One region of the Saccharopolyspora karakumensis genome, then DNA from elsewhere that is predicted to be linked to it. Evidence: riboswitches for the same ligand, from Rfam matches in the RefSeq annotation. Region 1 holds a riboswitch; the other holds the start of a gene.
The links. A riboswitch is a leader RNA that binds a small molecule or an ion and turns the genes downstream of it on or off. The one in region 1 is predicted to bind glycine.

Region 2: linked by a shared signal. The riboswitch ahead of gcvH (glycine cleavage system protein GcvH) and the one ahead of gcvP (aminomethyl-transferring glycine dehydrogenase) in region 1 are both predicted to bind glycine.

The regions. Positions count from the first base shown of each region.
Region 1 covers NZ_SMLA01000062.1:23,056-28,892, forward strand. Annotated here, with positions in the region: gene E1202_RS26925 (bifunctional nuclease family protein) at 1-69, shown strand, start outside; gene E1202_RS26930 (MerR family transcriptional regulator) at 341-913, shown strand; glycine riboswitch at 997-1,098, shown strand; gene gcvP (aminomethyl-transferring glycine dehydrogenase) at 1,260-4,148, shown strand; gene E1202_RS26940 (HesB/YadR/YfhF-family protein) at 4,233-4,502, shown strand; gene E1202_RS26945 (energy-coupling factor ABC transporter permease) at 4,904-5,572, shown strand; gene E1202_RS26950 (PDGLE domain-containing protein) at 5,569-5,837, shown strand, end outside.
Region 2 covers NZ_SMLA01000001.1:163,877-169,713, reverse strand. Annotated here, with positions in the region: gene ald (alanine dehydrogenase) at 1-983, opposite strand, end outside; gene E1202_RS00800 (PucR family transcriptional regulator) at 1,160-2,713, opposite strand; glycine riboswitch at 2,824-2,919, shown strand; glycine riboswitch at 2,920-3,012, shown strand; gene gcvH (glycine cleavage system protein GcvH) at 3,065-3,436, shown strand; gene E1202_RS00790 (L-serine ammonia-lyase) at 3,468-4,823, shown strand; gene E1202_RS00785 (MarR family winged helix-turn-helix transcriptional regulator) at 4,979-5,452, shown strand; gene E1202_RS00780 (organic hydroperoxide resistance protein) at 5,449-5,837, shown strand, end outside.

The sequences.
Region 1 (5,837 bases):
GAGGTGGAGAAGTTCCGCGAATTCCTCGACTCCGTCTCCCCGGAGGACTTCCGCGGCGCCGACACCTGAGGACCGGCGCTACGGGTCCTAGTCCGAACAGACCACACCGGCCCCCGGGTTGCACCAGCAGCCCGGGGGCCGGGTTCTTGCTCCGGCGAACGGGAGCGCGCGCGGCCCGCGCGTCGCGTTGACCCGCCTGCTGAGCGGGCATACCTTCGGACTTACGCGAATTGCCCCGGTGTGATTCAGCCGGTGTACGGCTTCGCGGCCCTGGATCGCAAACGGTCCGGGCGCTGGTGATCGTCGTCGTCGGCTTCGGGCCGGACGAGGGGAGGCAGGCGTGGTGGAGGAAGCAGCGACCTCGGATGCTGCGGAGCAGGGTGAGCTGTTCCCCGACGCCTCTGCCCCGGACGAACTGGTCGGTTACCGCGGGCCGGCGGCCTGCCAGATCGCGGGCATCACCTACCGGCAGCTCGACTACTGGGCTCGCACCAAGCTGGTCGGGCCGTCCATCCGCGGCGCCGCCGGGTCGGGTTCGCAGCGGTTGTACTCGTTCAAGGACATCCTGGTGCTCAAGGTCGTCAAGCGCCTGCTGGACACCGGGGTGTCGCTGCACAACATCCGGGTCGCGGTGGAGCACCTGCGCAAGCGCGGCGTTCAGGACCTGGCGAAGCTGACGCTGTTCAGCGACGGCACCACGGTCTACGAGTGCACCTCCGCGGAGGAGGTGGTAGATCTGCTGCAGGGCGGCCAGGGAGTGTTCGGCATCGCGGTCAGCGGTGCGATGCGCGAGATCAGCGGGACCATCCACGAGTTCCCGGCCGAGCGGGCCGACGGTGGCGAGAACATCGAGTCGGCGATCAACGACGAGCTCGCGGCCCGCCGCCGCGACCGCCAGGCGGAGACCGGCTGAACGACCGGCATCGTCCATGTGTGCGGTAGCCGACATTGATGGTCTGATAAGCCGCGTTGATCGGGTACTCTGAGCGCCATCGCCGACCCCGTGCGGGAGAGTCCGGTCCTGGTCTTGCCAGGGCAGGCGCCGAAGGAGCAACTCTCCCCGACAACCTCTCAGGCCACCTGGACCGCACGGGCGAGATACCTCTGGAAAGCGGGCACACCTAGCGTGAGCCCCGCCGACGGTGCAAGCCCGGTCCGCCGGGTGAAGCTCTCAGGCGTTCGCTCCGCGAACGGGGACAGAGGGGGAGAGCAGCATCCGCTGCCACCCTTTGTTCGCCGCGATGAGTGAGGTTTTGGCGATGACCGACGCGACGCACGACCGCATCCCTCTGGCCGCGCTGGAGCACGGCAGGCCGTTCGCTGACCGCCACGTCGGGCCGATGCCCGCCGAACTGGCCCGCATGCTCGACGTCATCGGCGTCGGCTCCCTGGAAGAGCTCGGTCAGAAGGCCGTCCCGGACACCATCCGCGAGGGCGACCTGCAGCTGTCGCTGCCGGAGCCGGCCACCGAGACCGAGGCGCTGGCGGAGCTGCGCGACCTCGCCGGTCGCTGCACCCCGCACACCGAGATGATCGGCCTGGGCTACTACGGCACGGTCACCCCGCCGGTGATCCTGCGCAACGTGCTGGAGAGCCCCGCCTGGTACACCGCCTACACGCCCTACCAGCCGGAGATCTCGCAGGGCCGGCTGGAGGCGCTGCTGAACTTCCAGACCGTGGTCGCCGACTTGGCCGGGGTTCCGGTCTCCAACGCCTCGATGCTCGACGAGGCCACCGCGGCGGCCGAGGGCATGACCCTGGTGCGCCGCGCGGGCAAGTCCAAGTCGCCGCGCTTCCTGGTCGACGCCGACACGCTGCCGCAGACCATCGCGGTCATCGAGACCCGCGCCGAGCCGCTGGGCATCGAGGTCGTGGTCGCCGACCTGACCTCCGGTGAGCTGCCCGAGGGCGAGTTCTTCGGGGCGCTGCTGTCCTACCCGGGTGCCTCCGGGGCGGTGCGCGACCACGAGGCGCTGATCGCCGCGATCCACGAGCGCGGCGCGAAGGTCGTCGTGGCCACCGACCTGCTGGCGCTGACGCTGCTGCGCGCGCCCGGCGAGATCGGTGCCGACGTGGTCGTGGGCAGCACCCAGCGCTTCGGCGTGCCGATGGGCTTCGGCGGTCCGCACGCCGGGTTCATGGCCGTAGCCAAGGGCCTGGAGCGGCAGCTGCCGGGCCGCCTGGTGGGCGTGAGCGTCGACGTCGAGGGCAACCAGGCGTACCGGCTCGCGCTGCAGACCCGCGAGCAGCACATCCGCCGTGAGAAGGCCACCAGCAACATCTGCACCGCGCAGGTGCTGCTGGCCGTGGTCGCCTCGATGTACGCGGTCTACCACGGTCCGGACGGGCTCAAGGCGATCGCGACCCGCGCGCACCGGATGGCCAGCGTGCTGGCCGAGCAGCTGCGCCGCGGCGGTGTCGAGGTCGTGCACGCCGAGTTCTTCGACACCGTGGTCGCCAAGGTCCCCGGCAAGGCCGACGAGGTGCTGGCGGCCGCGCGCCTCGGCGGGGTGAACCTGCGCCGCGTGGACTCCGACCACGTGGGCATCAGCTGCGACGAGACCACCACCCGCGCGCACCTGGCCGCGGTGTGGGAGGCCTTCGGCGTGACGCCCGGTGACGTCGACCGGCTCGACGTCGAGACCGACGACGCGCTGCCGGGCGCGCTGGCCCGCACGTCGGAGTACCTGACGCACCCGGTGTTCCACACGCACCGCTCCGAGACCTCGCTGCTGCGCTACCTGCGGCAGCTGTCGGACAAGGACATCGCGCTGGACCGCAGCATGATCCCGCTGGGCTCGTGCACGATGAAGCTCAACGCGACCGCGGAGATGGAGCCGATCACCTGGCCCGAGTTCTCCTCGCTGCACCCCTTCGCGCCCGCGCAGGACGCCGAAGGCCTGCTCAAGGTCGTCTCCGACCTGCAGGAATGGCTCGCGGAGGTCACCGGCTACGACGCGGTCAGCCTGCAGCCCAACGCGGGCAGCCAGGGCGAGTTCGCGGGTCTGCTGGCCATCCGCGCCTACCACCACAGCCGTGGTGAGGCCGAGCGCGAGGTGTGCCTGATCCCGGCGAGCGCGCACGGCACCAACGCCGCCAGCGCCGTGATGGCCGGGATGCGCGTGGTCGTGGTCCGCTGCGACGAGCAGGGCAACATCGAGATGGACCACCTGCGCGAGCTCGTCGGCAAGCACGCTCAGGACCTCGCCGCGATCATGATCACCTACCCGTCCACCCACGGCGTCTACGAGGACACCGTGCGGGAGGTCTGCGGGCTGGTGCACGACGCGGGCGGCCAGGTCTACGTCGACGGCGCGAACCTCAACGCGCTGATCGGACTGGCCCGGATGGGCAAGTTCGGTTCCGATGTCTCGCACCTGAACCTGCACAAGACCTTCTGCATCCCGCACGGCGGTGGCGGTCCGGGCGTCGGCCCGATCGGCGTCCGCGAGCACCTCTCGCCGTTCCTGCCCAACCACCCGCTGCAGCCCGCCGCCGGTCCGGCCACCGGTGTCGGCCCGATCAGCGCCGCCCCGTGGGGCAGCGCCTCGATCCTGCCGATCTCCTGGGCCTACGTGCGGATGATGGGCGCCGACGGCCTGCGCCGCGCGACCCTGACCGCGGTGGCCGCCGCCAACTACGTGGCGCGGCGGTTGAGCGAGTACTTCCCGGTGCTCTACACGGGTGCGGGCGGCCTCGTCGCCCACGAGTGCATCCTGGACCTGCGGCAGATCAGCAAGACCAGCGGCATCACCGTCGACGACGTCTCCAAGCGGCTCGCCGACTACGGCATCCACGCGCCGACGATGTCCTTCCCGGTCGCGGGCACGCTGATGGTCGAGCCGACCGAGAGCGAGAACCTCGCCGAGCTGGACCGCTTCTGCGAGGCGATGATCGCCATCCGCGCCGAGATCGACAAGGTCGTCGCAGGGCAGTGGCCCGCCGACGACAACCCGCTGGTCGGTGCCCCGCACACGGCGGCCAGCCTCGCCAAGGAGTGGGTCCACGCCTACTCCCGCGAGGAGGCGGCCTACCCGCTGGGCACGGACGCGATCAAGGTGTTCCCGCCGGTCCGGCGCATCGACGGTGCCAAGGGCGACCGCAACCTGGTCTGCTCCTGCCCGCCGTTGGAGGCGTACCAGGGCTGAGTCGGCGGGTCGGTTTGCGCGTCCGGTCGCGACGATGACACGGTGGCCTCTTCAACCGACCGGCTCCGAGAGGAGTTGAGCACCATGCTCACCATCAGTGAGAGCGCCGTTGAGGTCATCAAGCTCGTCCTCGTCGGCGGCGACTCTCCGGCCAGCTCGGGCTTGCGCATCGCGCCGGCCGGACAGGGGCTGCAGGCGTCGATCGCCGAGGAACCCCAGGAGGGCGACGAGGTGATCGAGGAGAACGGCGTCCGGATCTTCCTGGAGAAGGAGGTCTCGGAGCTCCTGGGCGACAAGACCCTGGACGCCGAGAAGGACAGCAACGGCGAACTGGCACTGGCCGTGCGGGACTGACCTCTGCAGGTGATTCCGCGTGGCCGTTTGGTTGGCGGTGCGGGTGGCGGGACCTCAGACGCCGTCTGGGGCCGGGCGCAACTCCTGATGTATGCCGCCAATACACGGCGTCGCGGCGTCGTCCCCAGACGACGTCTGAGAACCCGCGGCGGTGCGGGTTGCGAGGGCGGTCTTCACGCCTCGCGGCTTCGCCGCTCGCACGACCTCAGAACGGACTCTTGAGCCGTCGACCCGGGTGTTGCGCCCGGGTCGACGGCTTTTTCGGGCTTGAGTGCGAGGAGGACCTCTTGCCAGGACCTGGTGATAGCGGGTGATCGGCAACTACCCTTGACCGGCGGTTGTTCCACCGGGGAGCACCGGTTCGCAGGAGAGGAAGTCCAGTGCCGACCACGACGCTCGCCATGCACATGAGCGACGGGCTGCTCGACGCCCGCACGGCGGTGCTGTTCGCCGTCGTGGCGATAGCCGGCCTGTCGGTGGCGCTGGTGCGCGCGAGGGCCGATCTGGACGACCGCACGGCCCCGATGGCCGGTCTGGTCGCGGCGTTCGTCTTCGCCGCGCAGATGATCAACTTCCCGGTGCTGCCGGGCGTGAGCGGGCACCTGCTCGGCGGTGCGCTGGCCGCGATCCTGGCGGGCCCGTGGGTCGGAGCGCTGTGCGTGGCGATCGTGCTGGTCGTCCAGTCGCTGCTGTTCGCCGACGGCGGCCTGACGATGCTCGGCGCGAACATCACGAACATGGCGTTGATCGGCACCGCCGTCGGCTACCTGGTGGCGCTGGCGCTGCGGAAGCCGGCCACCCGCAGCCGGGCCGGGCTGCTGGCCACCGCGTTCATCGCGGGGTGGGTCAACACCGTGCTCGCTTCCTGCGGCTTCCTCGTCGAGTACGCCATCGGCGGCGCCGCCGGGTTCGACCTGGCCACGGTCTCGGTGGCGATGATCGGCGTGCACGGCCTGATCGGCCTGGGCGAGGGCCTGATCACCGCCGCCACGGTCGGCGCCGTCGCCTCGGCCCGGCCGGACCTGGTCCACCTGTTGCGCGGTGCCCGGCGCGAGGAGGTCGCCCGATGAAGCGCTTTCTGCTGATCTTCGCCCTGGTCGTGCTCGCCGTCGCCGGGGGAGTGGCCTACTTCGCCGACTCTGACCCGGACGGTCTCGACGCCGTCACCCAGCGGGGATGCGCGGTGGTGCAGACCGAGCGCGGCGAGTCGCTGGAGGGCAACTGCATCGCCCAGCACACCGGCGACCACGCGCTGGCCGACGGCCCGCTGGCCGACTACGCCGTCGGCGGTGACGAGAGGTTCACCGGTGTCGCCGGGGTCATCGGCGCGGTGGT
Region 2 (5,837 bases), on a different contig from region 1:
CCGGCGTCGGCGATGCGCAGCACGTAGGGGAGCGTCACGTTGGTCAGCGCGTGCGTGGACGTGGTGGGCACCGCGCCCGGCATGTTGGCCACGCAGTAGAAGACCGAGTCGTGCACCCGGTAGGTCGGGTCGTCGTGCGTGGTCGGCCGGGAGTCGGCGAAGCACCCGCCCTGGTCGATGGCGATGTCGACCAGCACGCTGCCGGCCTTCATCTCCGAGACCAGGTGGTTGGACACCAGCTTGGGAGCCTTCGCGCCGGCGATCAGCACCGCGCCGATCACCAGGTCGGCAGCGCGAACCGACTGCTCGACGGTGTAGCGGTTGGACGCGACCGTGCGGATCTGGCCGTGGAAGTCGCGGTCGATCTCGCGCAGCTTGTCGACGTTGGTGTCCAGCAGCTCCACCTCGGCACCCATGCCCAAGGCCACCCGAGCCGCGTTGAGGCCGGCGACCCCGCCGCCGATCACCACGACCCGCGCCGGGTGAACCCCGGGAACTCCGCCGGGCAGCACACCACGACCGCCGCTGGGCGCCATCAGCGAATGCGCACCCACCAGCGGCGCCAACCGCCCGGCGACCTCGCTCATCGGCGCCAGCAGTGGCAACCCGCCGTCCCCGGTCTGCACGGTCTCGTAGGCGATGCCGGTGATGCCCGAGGTCAGCATCGCGTCGGTCAGCTCAGCGGAGGCGGCCAGGTGCAGGTAGGTGAACAGCACCTGGTCCCGGCGCAACCGCGGGTACTCCTCGGCGATCGGCTCCTTGACCTTGAGCACGAGGTCGCCTTCCGCCCACACGTCGTCGGCCGTGGCCAGCACCTTCGCGCCGGAGGCGAGGTAGTCCTCATCGGGGATGGAGGAGCCGGCACCGGCTTCCGCCTCGACGAAAACGTCGTGACCACGGGCGGTCAACTCGTGCACACCGGCTGGGGTGATCGCGACCCGGTACTCGTTGTTCTTGATCTCGCGAGGCACTGCGATCTTCACCGTGGGGTCCTTTCGTCGTGTGGAAACAACGATCGGACGACGTGACGCACAGCGCATCATTTCCACGGCATGAGATTGGGCAGGGGTGTTTGTGCCACCAGCACAACGTGCGTGCTCGCGGGCAGGGCAGAAGTGGCAGATCGGTTCCCATGCCCGCGCTCGCCGCGGCGCCCGGCTCAGCCGTGCTGCGCCCAGCGCTCCGCCAGCAACTGCACCAGCAGCGCGGACCGGACGTCCGGGTCGTCGAGATCGACCTCCACCAGCTGGCCGATACGCTTCATCCGGTACCGGAAGGTGTTGGGGTGCACCCGGAGCTCGCGGCTCGCCTGACGTGGGTCTCCCGGGTGCCGCAGCCAGGCGTGCAGGGTCGCCTGGTAATCGGTGCCCTGCCCGCGATCGTGCTCGCGCAGCACCGCCAAGGGACCCAGCGCGGCAACACCGGCGTCGGTGGCGGCGCCGGCCATCCGGCTGAGGACCAGCAGGTGCCACAGGTCTTCGTAGACCGCGACGGGCTGCCGCACCAATCCCGTGCGCAGCATCCCGATCAGCTCGTCGGCCTGGGCTCGGGAGCCCGGGATGTCGGTGACCGCCACGGACGTTCCCACCGCGACGAGCGGGCGAGGGGACAGGTCGTGCGACAGCAGCGCCTGCCGCAACTCCGGCCAGCCGCCCCCGCGCGCCCGGTCGGGCACCAGCGCGTAGAGCACCGTGCCGATCTCGGTGACCAGCGGCCGTCGTCCGATGCCCCGCGTGATCCACTCCCACATCGCCAGCCGCTGTCCCTCGGCCGGTTCGTCGGAGGCGGGCATCTCGATCGCGATGACGCGGTGCTCCTCGTTGGGCACCGCCAGTTCACTGGCCGCCGCGCGCCACCCGTCGCCGCCGTCGAGCAGCAGCCGCACCTGCTCGGCCGTCCTCCGACGCTGCACGTCGGCGACCGCGCGCCAGCGCAACAGCTGCAGCGCCACCAGCGGTGCCGTGTCGGCGAAGGCGGTCGCGCGCTCCTCCGAGACGGGGCCGGGCACCACCGCCCACATCGAGCCGAGCAGTTCGCCGCCCATCCTGATCGGCATCACCAGGCGCGGCAGCGTCCCGTCCTGCTGGGCGGGCACGAAGATCGCCGAACTGCCCTTGGTGAGCTGCCGGAACGTGCCGCGGGCGCGGAACTTCGCGAGCACGTCGTCCGGTTGCTTGCGACCCATGATCGTGGAGACCCGCGCCGGATCGGTCAGGTCCTGCCGGGCTGAGTACGCCAGCACCTGCGAATGGGCGTCTTCGAGGGTCACCGGCGCGTCCACGACGTCGGCGACCGCGTCGGCGAGCCGGAACAGGTCCGCGACACCGATGCCGCTCTCCTCCGCCTGCCTGATCCCGCCCGCCAGGGCCGCGCGGATCAGCCACACCAGCTGCGCCCACGCGGTGCCCGGACGCACCTCCACCAGCGCCACGTCGGCGCCGCGCACGGCTTCCACGACAGCGGCCTCAGCGGACACCGGTGGCTTGAGCAGCACCGCGGCCGCGCCCTGCTCACCGCAGTCGCGCACCAGCCGCACCGCCTGCTCGACATCGCCGATCCCCACCCCCAGCACCAGGTCGCCGCCGGTCGCCCTCGTGGGCTGATCGGGTTCGGCGATCACCACGTCGCCGGCGACGGTGTTGGGTTCCGGGCTGAACACGGTGCGCAGCAGGGCCGGGCCCACCCGCTCGACCAGCGCCCGGATGTCGAGCATCGAAGGGTCCTCCTCGACCAAGGACGTGCCGGCGGAGATCACATGTCCATTGACAGTCTCGCTGGCCCGTTTATCGTTGCTGAGCAAGCCGACAATCGCATACCGGCCATCGACCCCGTGCGGGAGAGACCCTGCCAGCAGTGCAGGGCGCCGAAGGAGCAACACTCCCCAGCAAACTCTCAGGCACCCATGACCGCTCGGGCGAGGCAACTCTGGAAAGCGTCCGTCACCGACGGGCCACCCACGGTGCAAGCCGCTCGCGCGGCGAAGCTCTCAGGTTCCGCAACAGAGGGGGAGGCCCAGCCGAAACCGGGGACCAGCGTCCCTTCGAACAGCTATGGAGCCTCCCTCATGTCGCTTCCCGCGAACCTGGCCTACACCGAAGAGCACGAGTGGATCGAGGACCGCGGCGAGGTCGCGCGCATCGGCATCACCGAGCACGCCGCCGGCGCCCTGGGTGACATCGTCTTCGTGCAGCTCCCCGAGGTCGGCGACCAGATCGAGTCCGGCCAGGCGTGTGGCGAGCTGGAGTCCACCAAGTCCGTCAGCGACCTGTTCGCGCCGGTCACCGGCGAGGTCGTGGCCATCAACGAGTCCGTTGTGGACGACCCGGCCGTGGTCAACGCCGACCCCTACGGCGAGGGCTGGCTGATCGAGGTGCGCGTGACCGAGACGGGTGCGACCCTCACGGCCCAGCAGTACTCGGAATTGATCAACGAGTAAACGCGGAGCCCGGAACGAGGCGAGACGATCAATGACGATCAGTGTCTTCGACCTGTTCTCGGTGGGGATCGGCCCGTCCAGTTCGCACACGGTGGGGCCGATGCGCGCAGCGCAGCGGTTCACCGCGAAGTTGCGGGCGAACGGGACCATCTCCAGGGTCAACAGGGTCAAAGCGGAGTTGTTCGGTTCCCTTGGCGCGACCGGTCGCGGTCACGGCAGCCCGAACGCGGTCCTTCTCGGGTTGGAAGGGCATCGCCCCGAGTCGGTGGATCCGGTGGCCGGCGCGCAGCGCGTCGACGAGATCGACAAGAGCGGGTTGCTGCGGCTCGGCGGTGATCACGTGCTGTCCTTCACCAGTGCGCGAGACCTGGTGCTGCACCGGCGCAAATCGCTGCCGGAACATCCCAACGGCATGCGCTTCACCGCCATCGGCAACGACGGGGGTGAGCTGGAGTCCGCGGTCTACTACTCGGTGGGCGGCGGCTTCGTCGTGGATGAGGACGCGGTCGGCGCCGACCGGATCAAGGCGGATGACACAGCGGTTCCCATGCCCTTCAGCACGGGTGCCGACCTGCTGATCCGCAGCACCGAGTCGGGTCTGCCGATCAGCGGGGTGATGCTCGCCAACGAGTTGTCGTGGCGGGAGGAACCCGCGGTGCGGGCGGGGCTGCTGGACATCTGGCGGGTGATGCGGGAGTGCGTCGACAACGGTTGCCGCAACGCCGGTGAGTTGCCCGGCGGCTTGAAGGTGCGCCGGCGGGCGGCCGAGTTGGCCGCGAAGCTGACCGATCAGGACGATCCGCTGGAGTGGGTCACCCTGTTCGCGCTGGCGGTCAACGAGGAGAACGCCGCGGGCGGGCGCGTGGTGACGGCGCCGACCAACGGTGCGGCGGGCATCGTGCCCGCGGTGCTGCACTACTATGCGCGGTTCGTGCGGGGTGCCGATGAGGACGGCGTGGTGCGCTTCCTGCTCACGGCCGGGGCGATCGGCGTGCTGTTCAAGGAGAACGCGTCCATCTCCGGCGCGGAGGTCGGCTGCCAGGGTGAAGTCGGGTCGGCGTGCTCGATGGCCGCAGCCGGTTTGGCCGAAGTGCTCGGCGGCACGCCGAGCCAGGTGGAGAACGCCGCGGAGATCGCGATGGAGCACAACCTGGGGCTCACCTGCGATCCGATAGGCGGTCTGGTGCAGATCCCGTGCATCGAGCGCAACGCGGTCGCCTCGGTCAAGGCGATCACCGCTGCCCGGATGGCGCTGCGCGGCGACGGCACGCACTTCGTGTCCCTCGACAAGGTCATGAAGACGATGCGGGAGACCGGGCGCGACATGAAGGACAAGTACAAGGAGACCGCACGGGGCGGATTGGCCGTCAACGTCATCGAGTGCTGAGCAGCGGCCCGAAGTGAGGATGGGAACCTTCCTGTCATCACCTCGGGCCGTTTCGCTGCGCTGACCTGCGGAATCAAATCTCATGCGATCAACCGCGGGGATAGGCATGCACAATTCAGTTGTGCACAACTGAATTGCGCGCTACTGTTCGTCTCGTGACGACGGAATCGGGATCGACGCTGGACCGGCTGCTCTGCTTCGCGCTGCACAGCGCGTCGCGGGCTTTCACCAACCTCTACCGGCCGTTCCTCGACGAGGTCGGCCTGACCTACCCGCAGTACCTCGTGATGCTGGTGCTGTGGGAGCGCGAGTCGCTGACGGTCAAGGAACTGGGCGGCCTGCTCCGGCTCGATTCGGGAACGTTGTCGCCGCTGCTGAAGCGACTCCAGACCCGTGGGCTGCTCGTCCGCACGCGCAGCGAGACCGACGAGCGGTCCGTGCGCGTCGAGGTCACCGGCGAGGGGCGTGCGTTGCGGCAGCAGGCGCGCGACATCCCGCAGCGGATGGTCTCCGCCACCGGGATGGACCTCGGCGAGGTCGAGCAGCTGCGCTCCACATTGGAAAACCTGACGACCACGTTGAACGACGCGGCACGCCGGGTCACCGAGAATCGGGAGACGAAGCGATGACAGTTCTCTACACGGCGGAGGCCACCGCGACCGGCGAAGGTCGCAGCGGACGCACCCGCACCTCGGACGGCTTGGTCGACCTCGAACTGGCCATCCCCAAGGAGATGGGCGGCCCCGGTGGCGCCACCAACCCCGAGCAGCTGTTCGCGGCCGGTTACTCCGCCTGCTTCCACAGCGCCCTCCAGCTGGTCGCCCGCAAGCAGAAGGTCGACATCGACGGCTCGTCGGTCACCGCCGAGGTCGGAATCGGCCCGAACGGAGACGGAGGCTTCGGCCTCAACGTCTCCCTGCACGTCGAACTGCCCGGTGTGCCCGAGGAACAGGCTCAGCAGCTCGCCGAAGCCGCGGACGCGGTGTGCCCGTACTCCAACGCGGTGCGCGGCAA